One region of the Gordonia jinghuaiqii genome, then DNA from elsewhere that is predicted to be linked to it. Evidence: riboswitches for the same ligand, from Rfam matches in the RefSeq annotation. Region 1 holds a riboswitch; the other holds the start of a gene.
The links. A riboswitch is a leader RNA that binds a small molecule or an ion and turns the genes downstream of it on or off. The one in region 1 is predicted to bind cyclic di-AMP.

Region 1 (10,280 bases):
GGCCGCGCCGAGGCGGCCGGGCTGCACGCTCACGTGGGTCCCTTCGAGGTTCTGATGGAAAAGTAATTCCGCAGAGTGGAGTTTACTGCAGGTAGGTCACTCCCACCAGTCCAAGAACGCGCGTGGACCCCAATTGTGGTTTCACATCACGGAACGTAGCGTGATGCCGGACTGTGGAGGTGGCGATGGCGGGGAACTCGGGCGGTGTGCAGTCGGTCGAGCGCGCATTCGAGCTGCTGGAACTGATCGGCCGCGCAGGCGGCGAGTGTTCGCTGAGTCATCTCTCCGCAGAATCGCCGCTACCGCCGCCGACCATTCATCGTCTGCTGAGGACACTCGTGGGCATCGGATATGTCCGGCAACTCCCGAACCGGTCGTATGCGTTGGGGCCCCGGCTCATCCGGCTCGGCGAGGTCGCCAACCGGCAGCTCGGCGCCGTGGCCGCGCCGGTCCTCGCCTCGCTGGTCGCCGAGCTCAGCGAGACCGCGAGTCTCGCGGTACTCGACGGTGACATGGTCATCTACGTGGCGCAGGTCCCGTCACCACACAGCATGCGCACCAACAACGAGGTCGGGCGTCGGGTCACGATGCACAACACCGCGGTCGGCAAAGCGGTCCTCGCCGAACTCGACGATGCGCGAATCCTGAAGCACGTCACCCAGGCCGGGCTCACCCCCGCCACCGAATGGAGTGTCACGTCGTTGTCCGGCGTGTTCGCCGCCGTCGAGAAGGTGCGCGCGGACGGCGTCGCCATCGACGAGCAGGAACACGAGGTCGGGGTCTGCGGCATGGCGGTCGCGGTCCCCGGTGCACCGACGCCGATGGCGGTCGGCATCTCGGGGCCGGTCGCCCGGTTCGACGACGATCTGCGCGCCCGCGCGGTCACCGCTCTGCGTACGGCCGCCGGGGCCGTGTCCGAGGCGCTCATCGGGTCGAGGGAGTAGGCCTTCGACGGGCTCAGGCGGCAGGGCTAGATCGTCAGCTTCGTCGGGGTGGTTCGGTTGGCGCTCTCACCGCTCGAACCGTCGCCGATCTGGCCGTCGTTGTTGAAGCCCCAGCAGTACACCGAGCCCGCCGACATCGCGCACGACGTCCCGTTGCCGGTGGAGATCGAGGTGACGTCGGTGAGGGTCGAGACCTCGCGCGGGATCTTGACCGAACCGCCGGTCGAGCCCAGCTGGCTGCGGTCGTCGTCGCCCCAGCAGAATCCCTTGTCCTCGGAGACCGCGCAGGTGGTACCCCAGTCGGTGGAGATGGTGCGGACACCCGAGAGATTGTTGATCTTGACCGGTGCCTGCCGGGTCTCGGCGGTGCCGTCGCCGATCTGGCCGTAGGCGTTGGAACCCCAGCAGTAGGCCTCGCCGCCGGCGACCGCACAGGTCGTGTGGAAGTACGTGCTGGTGTTGGTGTTCGGGTCGTCGTCGTCGGAGGACTCGTGGTAGCCGCCGATGGTGATGTCGGTGACGTCGGCCAGCGAACCGACCTTGACCGGCGTCGACCGTGCCGCGGTGCTGCCGTCGCCGATCTGACCGCTGTCGTTGGCGCCCCAGCAGAATGCGGAGCCGTCGGACACCGCGCAGGTGGTGCCGTAGGCGGTGGTGACGTCGGTGACGGTGCCGAGTCCGCCGACCTTGGTGGGGACCGACACCGGGTCGGCACTGCCGCCGGTGCCGAGCTGGCCGTACTCGTTGTTGCCCCAGCAGTAGGCGTCGGTGCCGGCGACCGCGCAGGTGGTGCCCCAGCCGGTGGAGATCGCCTTGACGTCGGAGATGGTGCCGACCTTGACCGCGGTGTTGACCGCGGCGCCGTCGGTGCCGTTGCCGATCTCGCCGTAGTGGTTGTTGCCCCAGCAGTAGGCGTCGCCCGCGGCGATGGCACATGAGGTGGCGACGTAGGCGTTCTCGCCGGTCAGGTAGCCCCCGGTGGTGACCGCGGTGGCCCCCGACACGCCGTTCACCGCGACCGGGCGGGTGTGCGAGGTGGTGGTGCCGTCGCCGAGCTGACCGGTGTCGTTGTCGCCCCAGCAGTGCACGCTGCCCGCGACCACCGCGCAGCTGCTGCCGAAATTGGTGGCCACCACGGGCTGCGCGACGGTGGCCTTCGCCGGGTCGTCGACGGTGCTGCCGAGAACAGCCAACCCGACGACCGCGGCCACCACGAGCAGCAGCACCGCGCCGAGCACTCCGGCGACGATCAGTCCGGTGCGCTTCTTCTGGGGCGGCATCGGCGGAGTGCCGGGGAACCCCGGTTGTCCATGAGGTGCCGAGAGGTGGGGACCGGACGGATGGGGAGCCGACGAATACGGCGGTTGCGGTCCGGAAGGGTTGCGCAGCAACGGCTGCGGGCCCGATGGGCCAGGGGCACCTGGGCCGGACATCGTCGGTTGCGGCGGCGGGGTGTACTGCCCGTGCTGTCCGCGGAACTGCGGGTGCCCAGCCGACGGCGCCCCGGTGCTGCCGCCTACCAGCGTGGGTGGTGGAACAGGCGCGGCGACCATCGTGTTCCCCTGTGCCGCAGGAGAAGTGAGGGCAGCGTTCAACGCCGTCGCGAAACTGCGGCAATCGGGGTAGCGGGCGGCGGGATCCTTGGCCAGCGCGCGCTGGAACACGGGGTCGAGGTGGGCGAGGTCGCCGCGCAACCGGCCGATGTGGGGGACGGGCCGCTGGATGTGGCCGAGCATCACCGACGGCTCGGACTGTCCGACGAACGGCGGCTGTCCGGCGAGCAGGGCGTAGGCGGTACAGGCGAGTGAGTACTGATCGGATCGTGCTGTGGCGTCGGCGCCTTCGAGCGTTTCCGGTGCCGAGAAAGCGACGGTCCCGATGAAGGAATGGGTGCCGGTGAGATTCGCCGAACCGGCCAGTTTCGCGATCCCGAAGTCGAGGACGAGAGCGCGCTCGACGGCGTTGGTCGCGGGATCACGCGTCACAAGTATGTTGGCGGGCTTGATGTCTCGGTGCACGACGTGGTGGCGATGTGCGTAGTCGAGGGCGTCGGCGACCTGCGTGACGACCGTCGACACCTCCGCCGGGGTCAGTCGCTCCTCGGTGAGGTCCTTGCCCTCCACATAGCTCATCGAGAACCAGGGCGAGCCGTCCTCGATGCCGTACTGGTGGATCGTGATGATGCTGCGGTGGTCGAGTTTGGCGGTCGTGCGCGCCTCGTTGGTGAACCGCTGGTTGAATCCGGGCTGCGCGCTCACCGCTGTCGAGATGACCTTCAACGCCTCGCGCCGCTCGAGCTGCAGGTTCTCGACCAGGTAGACCTCGCCCATTCCGCCCGCGCCGAGTAGAGAGATCACGCGATAGCCGGCGATCTGGGTGCCGGGACTCATCGGCACGGCGTCACCTCTTCCTGGGTCGAAATCACTGTCCTCGGGGGACGTACGCTGGGACGATACCGAACGAATGTTGGTGCGTGGCACCCTTCATTCAGATGACTCGACGGCCTCCTAGTACGTGACCTGCGTCGGTGTCGGGCGGTCGTCGGAACCGCCGACGCCGAGCTGTCCGGTGGCGTTGAATCCCCAGCAGTACAAGTTCGACGCCGCGGACGCACACGAGGTGCGTTCGCCGGTCGAGATCGCGCCGACGTCGGACAATCCGGTGACCGGGGTGGGCTTCCAGCGGTCCTCGAGCGTGCCGTCGCCCACCGATCCCCACGCGTTGGAACCCCAGCAATAGGCGGTGCCGCCGGCGATCGCGCATGTCGTGCTCGAGGTGCCGGTGCTGATGGCGGTGACGTCGGTGAGGTCGGGGACGGCGGTCGCGGTCTCGCGCGCATAGGTGCTGCCCTCGCCCAGCTGCCCGAAATCGTTGGCACCCCAGCAATAAGCGCTGCCGCCCGCCACGGCGCAGGCGGTGCCCGCGCCGGCCGAGACCGCGGTGGCGCCGTCGAGGTCGGCGACCCGCGTCGGGCGAGGCCGGTTGGTGGTGGTGCCGTCGCCCACCTGACCCTTGTCGTTGAGGCCCCAGCAGTAGGCGTCGCCGGCGGCTACCGCGCAGGTGAAGTTCACGCCGACGGTGATGGCGGTGACGTCGTCGAGTCCGGCGACGCGCACCGGACGGTGCTGGTTGGCCGTCGAACCGTCGCCGACCTGGTCGAAATCGTTTGTGCCCCAACAGTAAGCAGCGCCCGCCGAAATCGCGCAGGTGGCCCAGTTGGCCGTCGAGATCGCGGTCACATCGGTGAGGTCGGCGACGCGGGTGGGGGTGAGCCGGGCGTCGGTGGTGCCGTCGCCGATCTGTCCGTAGTCGTTGTTTCCCCAGCAGTAGGCGGTGGCGTCGGCGACGGCGCAGCTGTTGGGGCCGCCGGTGCTGATCGAGGTCACGTTCGCGAGGTCGGCGACGCGGGTGGGCGTCGGGTGGCTGGTCGTCGTGCCGTCGCCGATCTGTCCGGCGTCGTTGCTGCCCCAGCAGTATGCGACCTGGTCGCGGATCGAGCAGGTGGCGCCGAGGCCCGCGCTGAGCGCGACTTCGGCGGCTGCATCCGCGGCAGCCACCGATCCGGCGCCGTCGTCCGTGCCGCCGCGCAGCGTGCTCACCGCGATCGCCGCGGCCACCGCCAGCAACACGACGGCACTCACCGCACCCACGATCAGCGGCCACCGGCGCGGGCGTTCCCGTGACGAGGCCGGCGGGGGAGCGACCTGGGTGCCGGTCTGCGAATACGCTCCCAGCGGCGGAGTGATGCCCGGCGGCGAGGCGAGATGTTGTGTGCCGCTGGGTGTGGGCTGGAAGCCCGGCCGCTGATCATGCCTGGGTGGACCGTGTGGCGGTGCGAGGGTCTCCGGGGCCGGTGGATGAGGCCGCGGTGTCGAGATGATCTGGGTGGCAGAGGATTCCGAGTGCTTGTCCGTCAGGTCGGGGCCGCCGACGGCGAGTGCGGCGCGCAGATCTTCGGCGAAGGCGCGACACGTCGGATACCGGTCCAGGGGGCCGCGGGCGAGTGCCCGGTCGAAGACCGGGTCGAGGGCGGCGAGCTCGGGCCGGTGCGCGCTGATCCGGTCCGGCGGCGTCGTCAGTTTCGCCACGATGTGGCGGGTCTGGGTGTCGGCCTCGAACGGTGTCGTCCCCGCCAGCAACTCGTAGGCGGTGCACGCCAGTGAGTACTGATCCGACGCCGGGCCCGCAGGCTTGCCGTCGAGGATCTCCGGCGCGGCGTAGACCAGAGTGCCCACGAACGACGACGGCGCGGTCAGTGTGGTGGCGGTGGTGAGCTTGGCGATGCCGAAGTCGAGGACCACAACGCGGTCGAGGGCCCCGTCCATCGCCCGGCGGGTGACGAGGATGTTGGCCGGTTTGATGTCGCGATGGACCACCCCGTGGTCGTGGGCATAGTCGAGGGCGTCGGCGACGCGCGCCACGACGGTGGCGATCTCGTCGCGCCGCAAGGATGTGTGGCGCAGGTCCTGCCCGTCGAGGTAGGTCATCGTGAACCACGGGTCGCCGTCGGTGACACCGTAGTGATAGATCGTGACGATGCTCGGGTGGTCGAGGGCGGCGGCGGTCTGTGCCTCACGGCTGAAACGACGGGCGAACTCCTCGTCGACGGTCTCGGCGACGGAGATGACCTTGAGCGCCTCGCGTCGACGCAATTGCGGGTTCTCGACCAGGTACACGGTGCCCATACCGCCGCTGCCCAGTCGGGCGATCACGCGGTACCCGGCGACCTGATCCGGCTGGTGGGCCATCGGCGCCTCCTGCTGGCGTGACCACTGTGTTGCGACGACGATAGCCCCAGCATGGGGGGCATGCCCTGGACACGGCACTTGTTCATCCGAACGACATGGCACAATGCTCGACGTGGCAAACAAATCTGGTGCTGACAGCGCAGCGAAGAAGCAGGCCGGCAAGAAGCATTACGTCGACAACGGCTGGCCGCAGGACGACGACGGCGCGGCCGCCGACCACGCGGTTTCCGAACTCGCGACCCATATCTCCGGCGCGCTCTCACCCTTCGGTGAGACCGAGTTCCCGCTACCGGTCGACGACCTGCCCTTCGTGCAGGCGAAGACGGTCGTCAACCGCTGACACCGATGCCGCCCACCGGGACTGACCAGGGTGGGTCGGGCTTCGGCGAGACCGGAGGAGCCGACGGCTCCCGGTTGACCCACATCGACAGCTCCGGGTCGGCGCACATGGTCGACGTAGGCGCCAAGGCGACGACGCGACGTCGAGCCGTCGCAGGCGGCACCTTCCACACCACGGCCGAGGTCATCGACCTGCTGAGTGAGTCGCGGCTGCCCAAGGGCGATGTGCTGGCCACCGCACGCATCGCCGGGATCATGGCGGCAAAACGCACCGACGAGCTGATACCGCTGTGTCATCAGCTCGCGTTGTCGTCGGTGGAGCTCGACTTCACCATCGGTGCCGATTCCATCGACGTCACCGCGACCGTCGCCACCTCCGGTCAGACGGGCGTCGAGATGGAAGCACTGACCGCGGTCGCCGTCGCCGGGCTGACCCTGCACGACATGGTCAAGGCCGTGGACCGGCGCGCACACATGGACGGCATCCGGCTGCTGGAGAAGACGGGCGGCAAATCAGGGGACTGGCACCGCGACCGGCCGGACAACTCCGATGGCTGACCCCGCGCGACCCCCCGAGACCGCAACCGCGCACACCCGCTCGCGCGTTGCCCGCATCGTCGTCGCGTCGAACCGGGCCAGCAGCGGCGTCTACGTCGACCGCACCGGACCCATCATCGACGCCTGGCTCGTCGAGCATGGTTTCGAGGTGGACGAATGCGACGTGGTGGCCGACGGGCCGCCGGTCGGCGACGCCCTCCGCGCCGCGATCTACGTCGGCGTCGACCTCGTGATCACCACCGGCGGAACAGGTTTGACACCCACCGACCGCACCCCCGAACAGACGCGCCCGCTACTCGACACCGAGATCCCGGGCCTGGCCGACGCCATCCGCGCAGCGGGCCTGCCGAACGTGCCGACCGCGGTGCTCTCGCGCGGGATCGCCGGGGTGGCCGGGTCGACGCTCGTGGTGAACCTGCCCGGATCGACCGGCGGGGTGCGCGACGGCCTGGGTGTACTCGGCGGCGTCGTGCACCACGCACTCGACCAGATCCGTGGAGGAGACCACTGATGCCGGTCGTCGTGCACACCGCGATGTCAGAGGAGCCGATCGGACTTTCGGCGCACGAGGCGATGGTCGCCGGCGCCGCCGGTGGCAAGGCCGGCGCGGTGGTCGGCTTCGTCGGCGCGGTCCGCGATCACGACGGCGGCCGGACGGTCACCGCACTCCACTACTCCGGGCACCCGACGGCGCCGAAGGTCCTCGCCGAGGTCGTCGAGGAGGTGTCGGCCGTCGATGGCGTGCGCGCTGTCGCGGTCTCGCATCGGATCGGTGACCTCGAGATCGGCGACGTGGCATTCGTCGTCGCGGTTGCCGCCGACCATCGTCGGGCGGCGTTCGAGACCTGCTCCCGCCTCGTCGACGAGGTGAAGGCACGACTGCCCGTCTGGAAGCACCAGTTCTTCGACGACGGCACCGACGAGTGGGTCAACTCGGCCTGATCAAAGACCCGGCCTGGCTGGAAACTGGGCCTGACTGGAAACTCGGCCTGAATTGGAAAAGGACCCCGCACGGATCGCTCATCGTGCGGGGTCCTTCGACTGGGGCCCTCTGCCGTGCCGCTCACGGATGGACGATCCGTGAGGGCAGGAGATCAGGGGAGCGGCAGGAGATGCTTGTTGTCGTTGAACATCTTGATCTGCTCGGGGCTCAGCGCCACGCCACTGTTCTTGGCGGCGTGCCAGAGGTTCTTGACCTCGGGGCTGACGCCGGCATCGGTCAGCGCGGTGGTGACCTGCTTGGCGACGTCCTCGGTGGACTTGGCCTCGGGAGCCTTGACGAAGCTGAAGCTTCCGTTGCCGTCAGGCAGCTTCGGGAGCTGGCGCGGGGTGTCGGTGGGCGCGGTGCGCGGGGTCGAACCCGAGAGGACGGTGCCACAGGTGGGCCATGCGCCCTTGCCCTGCGAGGCCAGCACACGCTCGGCGACGACGATCTGCTCCTCGCGGGTGGCCTGATTGGCCGTCGGGGCGAACTCGCCGCCGCCGTGGCTGCTCCAGGTGCTCGGCGCGAACTGCAGGCCACCGTGGTATCCGTTGCCGGTCGCGATGGCCCAGTTGCCACCGGACTCGCACTCGGCGACCTGGTTCCATTCGGCGTCGGTCGCGGCGTTCGCCGTGCCGGTGCCCATGAGGGCGGCTCCGCCGCCGAGAACGGCTCCGGTGAGGGCGACCTTGGTGATGGTCTTGGCGGTCGTGCTGGTCGTCTGCTTGCGATGACGTCCGGACATAGATCTATTCCTCTCTCCACGCGCCTACGAAGTCAGCTGTCGGGTTCGAGCGAGAGGTGCTCGGCCCCAGGCGCCTCGGCGTGTGCCGAGGCTTCCGGGACTTAACCCCGAGGACACCTGGTGTGGTGTCCGTTCTCAGGGGATTGAGGTTGGGTCCCCCGTCCTCGTTCCTAGATTGCTTGTCGTTCCCACCGACGGAACGAGGCTCGGCGCGGTCGGTGGGACGTTATGTCTTGGTTGTTGTGCTGTGACCTCCCGAAGGTGGTCGACTCGAACAGTACGTCGTTCGTTCGGCTGATTCACCTGCTCGAACGCAACTCATTTTTCGGCCGAAATCGGGTCCCCCGACCCAGTTTGCCCGTCATCGCAGTTCAACGGGTTAGTGGCCGTCCCGTGCCCTTCTCGTTACCCCCCCGTTATGTGATAAAGGTCACACGGTGAGTGTGGTGTCAGCCACCGGCAAACGGGGGAAGTACGTCGAGCGTCGTGCACACGCCGAGCGTGCGACTGCGGTCGGCCAGGGCGACCTCGTCGCGCAGATAGGAACAGCGCTCGAGAACCGTCCCGAGGGAAGGGTTTCCGGCGGCGAGAGTGCGTTCGAGTTCACCGAGCGTCGTCGACGGGTCGATCTCGACGACACTTTGGTCGGTTCCCGCGGCGGCGCGCGCGGCGGCGAAATAACGGACGGTGAGGTTCATCGGGGGCGAGCCTAGCCGCCGATCGCCGACATCGGCCGGGACGGCTGGACGAAGCCCGCGGCGTTCACCTCGTGTCCTGCCGCCTTCTGCCACATGTCGCCGCGCCAGATGGCGGCGACGGCGGCATCGATCTGGGCCTCTGGCAGCGTGCGCAGGGCGGTGCGCAGATCGGTCTCCGACGTCGCGAACAGGCAGTTGCGCAACGAACCGTCCGCGGTGAGCCGGGTGCGGTCGCAATCGCCGCAGAACGGCCGTGTGACCGATGCGATCACCCCGACGCGGGCGGTTCTCCCGCCCGGGGCCTGTCGGCCCTCGACGAGCCACGTGGCCGCCGGGGCGCTGCCGCGCGGCTTCGGGTCGGGCAGGAGTGTGAACCGTGCACGCAGGGTCGCGAGGATCTCGTCGGCGGTCACCATCTGCGACCGCTGCCATGCGTGGTCGGCGTCGAGCGGCATCTGTTCGATGATCCGCAGTTCGTAACCGTGGTCGAGGCAGTAGGAGAGCAGGTCGGGCAGGCCGTCGAGGTCCGCGTGGTCGGGGACGACGGCGTTGACCTTCACCGGGGCGAGTCCGGCGTCGCGGGCCGCGGCCAGGCCGTCGAGCACGTCGCCGAGCCGGTCACGCCTGGTGACCTCCGCGAACCGGGCGCGGTCGACGGTGTCCAGGGAGACGTTGATGCGGTCGAGGCCGGCCTCCACCAGGCCGCCGATGCGTCTGGTCAGCCCGAGGCCGTTGGTGGTCATCGCGATCTCGGGGTTCTGTGGCAGCGCCGAGACCGCCGAGATGATGTGCTCGAGATCGCGTCGTAGGAGCGGTTCGCCGCCGGTGAAACGGATGCGTTCGATACCCAGATCGCGTACCGCGATCGTCAGCACCCGGATCATCTCCGCGGTGTCGAGCACCTGATCGGCCGGCATCCAGTCCAGCCCCTCGGCCGGCATGCAATAGCTGCAGCGCAGATTGCAGCGGTCGGTGACCGAGACACGCAGATCCTTGGCGACGCGACCGAATGTGTCGCGCAGCGGCCCGTCGGACGGCACACCCGATGACGCCCCGGCCTGCGGGGGCCGTGGAGTGGGTAGTCCGAGGCCGACGATGCTCATGGTGGGTTCGCGTTCACTTCGTTTCCGGGCTCTTTCGCGCCTCGAGTGCACGGAAGGTGCTGGCGTGGAACACCAGCGGCTCGACGCCGGGATCGGCGCGCAGGGTCTCGATCTCCAGCAACACGACGGTGTGGTCGCCCGCCTGGATCTCGTTGTGGATGAC
Region 2 (10,280 bases), 2.0 Mb from region 1:
TGAAGCTCAGGCACGCGCTGTTCGACGCCCTGGTCTACAAGAAGCTCAGGGACGCTCTCGGCGGGGAGTGCCAGATGGCGATCTCGGGCGGCGCACCGCTCGGCGCGCGCCTTGGCCATTTCTTCTCCGGTATCGGCGTGCCGGTGTACGAGGGCTACGGACTCACCGAGACCACGGCGGCGTTCAGCGTGAACACGCCGTCGGCCTCGAAGATCGGTACGGTCGGAAAGCCGCTGGCGGGCAACGCCGTTCGCATCGGAGACGACGGGGAGGTCCTGCTGAGCGGCGGCGTCGTGTTCGCCGAGTACTGGCAGAACCCCGAGGCCACCGCCGCCTCCGTCGTCGACGGCTGGTTCCACACCGGCGACCTCGGCACCGTCGACTCCGAGGGGTTCATCACGATCACCGGCCGCAAGAAGGAGCTGATCGTCACCGCGGGCGGCAAGAACGTCTCCCCCGCCGGCCTCGAAGACGTCATCCGCGCCAACGTCCTGATCTCGCAGGCGACGGTCGTCGGCGACGCCAAGCCGTTCGTGGCCGCGTTGATCACGATCGACCAGGAGGCCTTCCCGGCGTGGAAGGAGCGCAACAGCAAACCCGCGTCGGCATCGGTCGCCGATCTCCTCGACGACGCCGAGCTGCTCGCCGAGGTCCAGTCGGCCATCGATCTGGCCAACAAGACGGTGTCGGGTGCCGAAGGCATCAAGAAGTTCCGCATCCTGTCAGCGGACTTCACCGAGGAGACCGGCGAGATGACGCCGACCCTCAAGGTCAAGCGCAACGTGGTCGTGGAGAAGTTCGCGGGCGACATCGAGGCGATCTACGAGCGGTGACCGCCCGGCGGTACCGTCGGCTCGCCGCGCCGGTTGCCTCTACAGCAACTGGCGCAGGCGGGCCGCCATCTGACTCCACTGCCAGTTCTCGACCACGTATCGTCTTCCCGCCCGGCCCATCTCGGCTGCCGCCTCGCGATCGCCGAGGATCGAGAGGATGGCCATGGCGACCGCGTCGACATCGGTACCGTCGACGGCGGTGCCGGTGACGCCCTCCACGATGGTCTCAGGCGCTCCGCCGGACAACCCGGCGACGACCGGGACTCCCGTTGCCGATGCCTCGAGGTAGACGATGCCCAGCCCTTCGACGTCGAGCCCGCCGCCGCGCGTCCGTGCCGGCATCGCGAACACGTCGGCGACGTTGTGGTACGCCGCGAGTTCCTCGGCGGGAACCGACCCGGTGAAGATCACGCTGTCCTGCACCCCCGATTCGGCGGCGAGATCGTGCAGGGTCTCCGCGTACGGTCCGCCGCCGACGATCACCAGGGTGGCGTCGGGTACCGTGCGCCGGATCAGCGGTAGCGCACGGATCAATACATCCTGCCCCTTGCGCGGCACCAGCCGCGACAGGCACAGGATCGTCGGGCTCTCCCCCAGCTCGTGGCGTTCCCGGAACTGTCGACGCGCGGCCGGGTCGGGCCGGAAACGGTCGGTGTCGACGCCGGGCGGCAGGTACTCCAGGGACGCATGGGCACCGAATGCCGAGGCGAAACGACCTCGGGTGTAGCGGCTCACGAAGGTGATGACATCGGTGTTGCGTCCGATGTGGTTCAGGACCTGACGCGCCACCGGCAGCATCGACCAGCCCACCTCGTGCCCATGGGTGCTCGCGATCACGCGCTCCGCACCGGCCCGACGCATCGCCGGGGCCAGCACCGCCAGCGGTGCGGCCGCCCCGAACCACACGGTCGAGATGTCCTCACGGCGCACGATGTCGGCGGCGCGGCGGGCGACGAACGGTGTCGGCAGCATCAGCGTGGTCGGGTGGCGGTACACCCGATACGCGGCGGCGGCGTCGAACTCGTCATGCGAGTCGCCGCGCCACCGCGGTGCGTAGACCACGATGTCGTCGGCGGGCAACCGCTCCACCAGGTTCTGCAGGTAGGACTGGATACCACCCGGCCGCGGCGGAAAGTCATTGGTGATCAACAGGGTTCGCGACATCAACGCACCTGGCCGTCGAGCCATCCACGCCATCCGGTGAGCAGCTGCTTGCGGTCGACGCCGAGCGCACCGGAGATCGCGGCGTCCTGTCGCGCCGCCTCCGGCGACGCCGCCACGCCGACGTACAGCTTCTTCAGCCGTGCCTCACCGAACCGGTCCGCGACGTAGGCGGCCAACGACCAGGAGCTCTGATATGCCACCAGTGAAGTCTGACCGTCCATCGCGAACTCTGCGTCGGCGGGTAGGTCGATCGGGGCGGAGCCGGAGCGGACCGCCTCGGCCAGATCCGGTGCGGCGTCGGCGAGTCGGGTGTACGTGCCCTTGCGGCCCACGTACTCGGGCACGCCCTCGGTGATCCACAGCGGCGCACCGACGGCGGTGTCGACACGGGCCGCGATGTGGGTGAGTTCATGACGCAGCACGACGCCGAGCGTCGGGGCGGCGAGACCGAGGGCCGCCGGGGTGAACACGATCCGCTGCCCCACCGCCGTGCGCTGCGGATGGTCGACCCGGCTGTAGACCGATGCGGCCGCGGCCCTCCCGGTCACGGCGGGACCCGCGGGCACGAGTGCATCGAACTGCGGGTCCGTCGCGGTGGCGACCACCACGGCCCGACGATCCCAGGTGTCGCCCCAGAACGCGCTGACCGCGTCCACGGCATCCGGCAACAGGCGGCGCAGATCGACGACGGTCTTGGTGGTGTCGGGATAGGACGCGACGACCGAGGTGCCGCCCGCGGTCGCGACATCGACGGCCATCAGGCCGGGCAGCTCCCACATCTGCGTGGCCGACGGGTCTCCGCCCAGAGCTGCGGAGTCGCCGACGAGCTGCCAGTCCTCCCCATGTCGGGAGACGATGAACTCGGTACCGGCCACCACCTCGGGTTCGGCGATGCCGGGTGAGGTCGCGCCGCCGAGCGCGTAACGCAACTCCACCGGAGCCACCCACGAGTCCGAGCTGCCCCCGGCGTCGAGGACCTGCTGGAGCTCGCCGGGCACGAGCTTCTCGGCCTCCTCGGTGGGAGCGAGCTGATAGTCGAACCGCGCGAAGCGCAGCTCGGCGCCCCGACCGCTCCGACGTTCGAACTCGGCCGGCCGGAACGTGGCGGCGGCGGTGACGAACCGGTTCTTGAACTGCGGCGACGCGGCGGCGTCGAACAGGCCGCCGATCGCGGTCACGTCGCCGGCGGTGATCGCGGTGCCGAGTGAGTCGAGCAGTCGTGTCACCCCGGCCGCACGGTCCTGCTCGTAGACGTTGGTCGCGGTGCTCACCGTCGAGGTCGCCCCGGAATCCGGTCCCCGCTCGGCCGGTGAACCTGCGGTGCCGCATCCGGTGGCGGCTCCGGCGACCAGGGCGAGCGCCGCCAGGGTCGGGCACAGCCGCCCGCGCAGGAAGACCACCGGCGCGTTAGAACCGACGGGCCGAGTTGTACGGTCCGGCCTCGTCGAGCGGGACGACCTTCACCGGGACACCGAAGGTCGACGCATGGATGACGTAACCCTCACCGACGTACATGCCGACGTGATGGGCGTCCGGGTAGTAGATGATCAGGTCACCGGGTTTGAGGTCCTTGCGCTCGACCGGTTGGCCACCGGCCAGCTGCGCCTGACTCGACCGCGGCAAGGTCTTTCCGGCCCGCGCGAAGGCCCACACCATCAGTCCCGAGCAGTCGAACGACTGCGGTCCGGTGGCTCCCCATACGTACGGCGCGCCGATCTTTGTCAGCGCGGCCTGCACAGCGATGAGTGCGGGAGCGGTGCCCCGGGGGACCAGACGGGGATCGAAGTCGAAAGTGGGCCCGCGCAGTGCGGCGAGTTGCTTGCCGGTCATCGACTCGTAGATCGCACGGATCTGGATGGCCTGGAGTTGTAGGTCGGCCTGCTTGGTCTGCAGATCACCGCGGACGCGTTCGGCACGGGACACGGCCTCCGAGGCCGCCAGGGCGGTCTGGTCTGCGTCCTTCTTGGCGACGGCCGTGCGGGCCCGGACCTTCTTGATCGCCGAGAGATCCGACGCCGCCTGGCGGGAGATCATGTCCAGGCCGGACATCTGGTCGAGGAGCGCCTGGGGTGAGTCACTCACCATCACCGCGTACAGACCGCTCACGCGCGCACCCTGGTAGCTGGCCCGCACGATGGCGTCGACCCGGGACTGGTGCACCGCGAGCTGGGCACGGCTGGCGTCGAGCTTCTGCTGGGCGATCGCCGCGGCCTTCTTGGCCGACAGAACGATCCCGCGCTGCTTGTCGTATTCGATCTTCGCGTCGTGCATCGCCTCGGTGGTCTTCTCCGCGTCGATGCCCAGTTGCTTGTAGCGGTCGAGCAACTGATCGGCCGTCCGTGCGGGTACGGCGCGCGCATCGCCCACCCCGCCGGTCGCCGGGGCGATGACGGTCGCGAGTGCCGACAACACGCAGACGGCGATCATCAGCGGACCCGATCGCGTGCGCGGACCAGCTGCTCGAGTCCGCCCCTCCCCGAAAACCACGGTCTCACTCACTCCTCTGCTGGCTCGTCCCCGAGGAACTCTCGTCGGAGACTCCCCCGGCTCACGCCTCCCCGGCGTGCTCCGGCGACTCCGGACCACACTAGGTCCGACGACAGGTCCCGAGGACTGGATCGGGCGGACCGCACCTCGCGCGATCCGCCCTCTCCTACTGCTCGTGTGTTCAGTTGGTCTCAGTAGCGACAGCGGTTCAGTTGGACTCAGTAGCGGCGGATGCCGGTGAGCGTCCACTCCTTGACGGCGTCCCGCTTCACCGGGGTGCCGTAGGTGGACGAGTGGACGAACTGGCCGTTGCCGACGTAGATGCCGGCGTGACCGCCACCGTTGAAGATCATGACGTCGCCGGGCTGCGCCTCGCTGTAGGACACCGAACGACCACCGCCGAGCTGTCCGTAGCTGTCACGCGGAATGGTCTTTCCGGCCTGCTTGTAGGACCAGTAGACCAGGCCCGAGCAGTCGAATGCGTTCGGGCCGGCCGAACCGTAGGAGTACGGCGAGCCGATCTTGCTCTCCGCGGCCTTGACGGCCTTCTGTCCGGTGGTCATCTGCGGCTGCACGAAGCCACCGCCGCCGCCCGGACGGAACTGCTGGGGAATCTGCTCCGGCGCGATGCCCGGCACGGTGAACTGACCCAGGTTCGGGATCTCGACCGTGGCCGCGGGCGACTTCTTGACAGGCTTGGCCTTGGGGGAGGGCTTGACCTCCGGGCCCTTCTTCTCACCGGGCAGGGCCGGGATCTCGAAGGTGCCGAGCGGGGTGTGGACCGGGGCGGCCAGAGCCGGACCGGCAGCAGCGGCGAGCGAACCGAGCGTGATCGATCCGGCGATCACCGCCTTCTTTGCAACCGTGCTCCCACGATTGGGCTGTTCCAAACGATGTTTGGCCACGAAGCGTGTTCTCCTTCAAAAATCTTCCTCTACCGCCGACCGAGTTAGCTGTCGGGTTCGGGCCGGAAGAGTGGCCCTACACGTGTTTCGCGCACGACGTATCCACAGGACACGCATGCGTGATAACGCGATTCACCCCGATTCGGCGCAGTGTCGGCCGGGAGCGTCAATGCTGACGCGCCCGATGACCCTGCCCGAAGGTTGTGGTTCCCCGGTTCGCCACGAGGGCGATTGAGCGGTGACTTCTGCGGACCACTTCTGTTGAAGCGGGACGCTCCGCGAATGTCTCAGAAAGGTTACGAAATCGTGGGCGCCCTGTCCACTAGGCGACGGACACTCAAACCCCACGCATTTCTCAGCCTGCACGCAGGACCGTCACCGATGCCATCCGATCCATGCTCTGAGCTGCGGTTTTACCGGACCTTGCAGATCGTGCAGCACCACTGGTGACCATTGCAGCCGCGTGGAAAACATCGATTGCGAGGTCGAGCTCAGCATCGGCGCCGGCGGCCCCCGCCGTTACCGGAGCTCCACCTTCGCCGGGCACATCGTCCCAGCTCGGGCCGCCAAAAAGCACCGTCATCATGCACCCGTCACAGGCGACGGGACGGGCCGGGCAGCTGGCGCAGTCGACATACATGGTGTGATCTCCATCTCATCTCGCGGCCGGGGCCGCGTCGGCCCCGTGTCGGGCGGGTCGATCGTGAGGATTTGCCTCGTCTCTCACGTCGAGGTGGAGATTAGGTCCCCCCACCGACAAGTTCGCTCGAACAGAGTTCGCAACATCTGTCACACAAGCCACAAGCACCTCGTCGCGGTGCGTCGCGGCCGCCGTGTCGGTGCATCGAACTAATGTTCGCCAGGTGATGGACACCAGCGTCGACGGCTCCGGCGGGCAGTTGACCTTCGCCGACCTCGAGGCCGCCGACCACGCCGCGGAAGGGAACGCCTCGCCGAACGAGTTCAGCGACCGTTCGCTCTTCGACACGACCCTGGTGGTCGTCGACCTCGAGACCACCGGCTCCGACCCGGCCCGCGATCGCATCACCGAGATCGGCGCGGTCAAGATCCGCGGCGGCGAGGTGATCGGCGAGTTCGCCACCCTGGTCGACCCCGGCCGGCCGATCCCGCCCCAGATCGTCACCCTCACCGGGATCACCACGGCCATGCTCACCGACGCCCCGCGGATCGAATCGGTGCTGCCGGCGTTCTTCGAATTCGCGCGCGGTTCGATACTCGTGGCCCACAACGCACGCTTCGACATGGGTTTTCTCCGGCAGAACGCGATCCGCCTGCAGCTGCCGTGGACCTTCAGCCTGAGTCTGTGCACCGTGACCATGGCCCGGCGCATCCTGTCGCGGGAGGAGACGCCGACGGTGAAGCTGAGCGCACTCGCCGAGCTCTTCGATGTCTCCGTCCGGCCCACCCACCGCGCCCTCGACGACGCACGCGCCACCGTGGAGGTCTTCCACCGGCTGCTCGAACGCGTCGGCAACCAGGGCATCGCCACCGTCGGCGAGCTGACGTCGTACTTGCCGCGCACCAACCCGCGGCTGCGCGCCAAGCGCCACCTCGCCGACCACGTTCCCGCCCGCCCCGGGGTCTATCTCTTCCGCGGTCCGTCGAACGAGGTCCTCTACGTGGGTACCGCCGTCGACCTCCGTCGCCGGGTGCGCTCCTACTTCACCGGAGGCGATCCCCGCCGCCGCATCGCCGAGATGGTGCTGCTCGCCGAGCGCGTCGACGTCGTCGAGTGTTCCCACGCGCTCGAGGCGGCGGTGCGTGAACTACGACTCCTCGGCGCCCACGCCCCGGCCTACAACCGGCGGTCCACCCAGCCGAATAAGGGCTGGTGGGTGACCCTGACCGAGGAGCGCTTCCCTCGCCTCAAGGTCAGCCGCACCCCCACCGACGAGTCGATCGGACCGGTCGGGAACCGCAACAACGCCGCCACCGTCGCCGACGTCATCGCCGCGGCCGCCGGTCTGCGGACGTGCACAAAACGGTTGGGCGCCAACGGTTACCACTGGTGCCCGACGGTCGAGGGCGCGCGCCTGCCCGGCGCGTGCCATGCCGCAGCCACCCAGGCGCAGACGGTCCCGGACTACCTACCGCGGGTCACCGCGGCGCGGCGCCTCATGCGCGGCGACACCGACGAACTGCTCGACGACCTCACCGCACGCCTGGCCGAGTTGTCCGAGGCGCACATGTTCGAGACCGCGGCCCGCCACCGTGACCGCCTCGCCCTGACCATCGACGCACTGGCGCGGTGTCAGCGCCTGGCCGCGCTCTGCTCGATCGCCGAGATCGTGGTCGCCCGGTCCGACGGTGAACGCGGCTGGCACTTCGCGGTGATCCGGCACGGACGCCTCGCGGCGGCGGGCCGCGCCCGGCGCGGCGTGTCCCCGATGCCCGTCGTCGACGCCCTGATCGCCTCCGCCGAGACCGTGATCCCCCAGCCGGGGCCGCTGCGCGGCGCGCCGGCGGAGGAGGTCGGCCTGATCTATCGGTGGATGACCGAGCCGGGAGCGCGGATCGTCGCCACGAGCGATCCGGTCGCGCTGCCCGTCGGATGTGCCGAACGCAGGCTCGGCTGGTCCAGGTCGGCGCACGACGCGCGTGCAGACGGACACCGGGCACATCGGACGAGTCAGCACGCGGCGGCCACTAGGCTGGCGCCATGATCACTGCCATCGTCCTCATCCAGGCCGACATCCACCGGATCCCGGAGACCGCTCAGGCCGTCGCCGACATCCCCGGGGTCGAAGAGGTGTACTCCTGCGCGGGCGACGTCGACCTCATCGCGAAGATCAGGGTGCGCGACCACGAACAGATCGCCACCGTCGTCACGGGCCAGATCAACCGGCTGCCGGGTGTACTCAAGAGCGCCACGCACATCGCGTTCCGCAGCTACTCCAGCTCCGACGTCGAAGGCGGCTTCTCGATCGGCGAGAACTGACCGGGAGCCGCCGTCCGACGCACCGCCCGGCATCACCGCCGGGCGTACCGGCGGTCAGTGAGACGAGGCCAGTCGGGTGCTGAGCGCTGCCCACCGATCCAACAACGTTGCCGCAGCACCGGTGTCGATGGCATCCGCGGCGCGCTCCTTGGCCACCCGCAGCGCCTCGGTGAGCTCCGTGGAGCTCATCGGTGCCTGCTGCTCGAACGCCACGATCGCACCCGCCGAGTTCAACAGGACCGCGTCGCGCACAGGTCCGGTCGTCCCGGCGAACAGATCGCGGGCGATGGCCGCGTTGGCCACCGCATCGCCGCCCTGAAGGGCCGAGAGCTGCACCCGGGCGATCCCCAGGTCGGTCGGGTCGACGCTGAGCTCGTTCACCTGCCCGCCGACGATCTGCCACACCGTGGACGTCGTGGTGGTCGTCAGTTCGTCGAGCCCGTCGTCGCCTCGCACGACCAGCGCCGAACCGCCCCGTTCGGCGAAGGCGCGTGCCAGCACGGGCGCGAGGTCGGCGAAGGCGCATCCGATCAGCCCTCGCGAGGGCCTCGCCGGGTTGGTCAGCGGCCCCAGCACGTTGAACACCGTCGGGATACCGATCTCCTTGCGCGGCGGTCCGGTGAAACGGAACGCCGGGTGGAAGACCGGCGCGAAGCAGAACCCGATCCCGAGCTCTTCGACACACCGCGCCACCGAGGCCGCGTCGAGGGTGATGTCCACCCCGAGCGCCTCCAGCACATCGGCACCACCGCTCTTCGACGACGCCGCCCGGTTCCCGTGCTTGACCACCGCCACGCCTGCGGCCGCGATCACGATCGCGGTCATCGTCGAGATGTTGACGGTGTGTGACCGGTCGCCGCCGGTACCGACCACGTCGACGGCCGGCCGGCTCACGTCGACCAGGGTGGCGTGGTCGAGCATCGCCCGCGACAGACCGAGGAGCTCGGCAGGCGCCGCGCCCTTCATCTTGACCCCGACGCCGAAGGCGGCGATCTGCGCTCCGGTGGCGCTGTCGGTCATGATCTCGTTCATCGCCCACGCGGCCTCGTCGACACTGAGGTCGAGGCGATCGATGATCTTGCCGAGGATCTGCGGCCAGCTGAAGTCGGATTGTCCGGTGCTCACACGCAGAGAGCCTAGTGCCTGCTCAACCACGCGGACGCTGAAGGACGGCCCAGCTGCGCGCGACGCCGTCGTGACGGGATCCCAGGCTGGCCATCCGTGACCGTTCCTGGGACAGATGCATGGCGTCGAGCCGCTGGACACGCGCCACGACCACCACCGCGTACCCGGCCGCGGAGGCCTCCGGCGCCGGCCCCCACCGCTCGTCGGAAATCACCTCGTAACCGTCGAGGGCGGCCACCGCCACAGCATCGTCCAGACGGCCGTGCGGGAGCTCGAGGTCATGCCGCAGGATGACCTCCTCCTCCGACCGCCACGACGAGGCGTCGAGCGCCGCCGAACTCGCCACTGCGTCGTCGTCGGAGCCCGCGACCGTCACGACGGCGTCGGTCAGCGACAGCGGACCCGCTTGCAGGTCGCCCCGAAGACGTGACCGAAGGCGGGCCAGGCGCCCCTGCGCGACGACGCGTCCGTTGAGATCCCGGGAACCCGATGAGGACGAACTGGACATGAACACACCGTAGCCATCACAGCGCCGCAGACGAACCTCCGCGGACACGCCGGAGCGGCTCCGATTGGTGCCCCGACCTGGGGCGGGAGAATTACTTCACCCCAATTTCCGACCCGGGTGGCCACCGCTTACTACGAACCGTCATACTTCACTTGTGACAAGCGCTGTAGGTACCTCAGGAACAGCCATAACCTCGCGCGTGCACTCGCTGAACCGGCCCAACATGGTCAGCGTCGGCACGATTGTGTGGCTGTCCAGTGAGCTCATGTTCTTCGCTGGCCTCTTCGCGATGTATTTCG

Region 2: another riboswitch for cyclic di-AMP. It lies ahead of H1R19_RS14725 (C40 family peptidase); the one in region 1 lies ahead of H1R19_RS05940 (transglycosylase family protein).

Annotation. Positions count from the first base shown of each region.
Region 1 covers NZ_CP059491.1:1,338,681-1,348,960, forward strand. The annotation lists gene H1R19_RS05900 (DUF6986 family protein) at 1-33, opposite strand, end outside; gene H1R19_RS05905 (IclR family transcriptional regulator) at 186-944, shown strand; gene H1R19_RS05910 (protein kinase domain-containing protein) at 971-3,340, opposite strand; gene H1R19_RS05915 (RCC1 domain-containing protein) at 3,452-5,692, opposite strand; gene H1R19_RS05920 (hypothetical protein) at 5,796-6,032, shown strand; gene moaC (cyclic pyranopterin monophosphate synthase MoaC) at 6,038-6,589, shown strand; gene H1R19_RS05930 (MogA/MoaB family molybdenum cofactor biosynthesis protein) at 6,582-7,100, shown strand; gene H1R19_RS05935 (molybdenum cofactor biosynthesis protein MoaE) at 7,100-7,531, shown strand; gene H1R19_RS05940 (transglycosylase family protein) at 7,684-8,316, opposite strand; cyclic di-AMP (ydaO/yuaA leader) riboswitch at 8,322-8,506, opposite strand; gene H1R19_RS05945 (MoaD/ThiS family protein) at 8,766-9,014, opposite strand; gene moaA (GTP 3',8-cyclase MoaA) at 9,026-10,117, opposite strand; gene H1R19_RS05955 (flavin reductase family protein) at 10,131-10,280, opposite strand, start outside.
Region 2 covers NZ_CP059491.1:3,312,531-3,322,810, forward strand. The annotation lists gene H1R19_RS14705 (AMP-dependent synthetase/ligase) at 1-833, shown strand, start outside; gene H1R19_RS14710 (glycosyltransferase family 4 protein) at 873-1,997, opposite strand; gene H1R19_RS14715 (hypothetical protein) at 1,997-3,397, opposite strand; gene H1R19_RS14720 (NlpC/P60 family protein) at 3,405-4,424, opposite strand; gene H1R19_RS14725 (C40 family peptidase) at 4,703-5,389, opposite strand; cyclic di-AMP (ydaO/yuaA leader) riboswitch at 5,408-5,637, opposite strand; gene H1R19_RS14730 (DEDD exonuclease domain-containing protein) at 6,256-8,073, shown strand; gene H1R19_RS14735 (Lrp/AsnC family transcriptional regulator) at 8,070-8,348, shown strand; gene trpD (anthranilate phosphoribosyltransferase) at 8,403-9,473, opposite strand; gene H1R19_RS14745 (hypothetical protein) at 9,496-9,981, opposite strand; gene ctaE (aa3-type cytochrome oxidase subunit III) at 10,136-10,280, shown strand, end outside.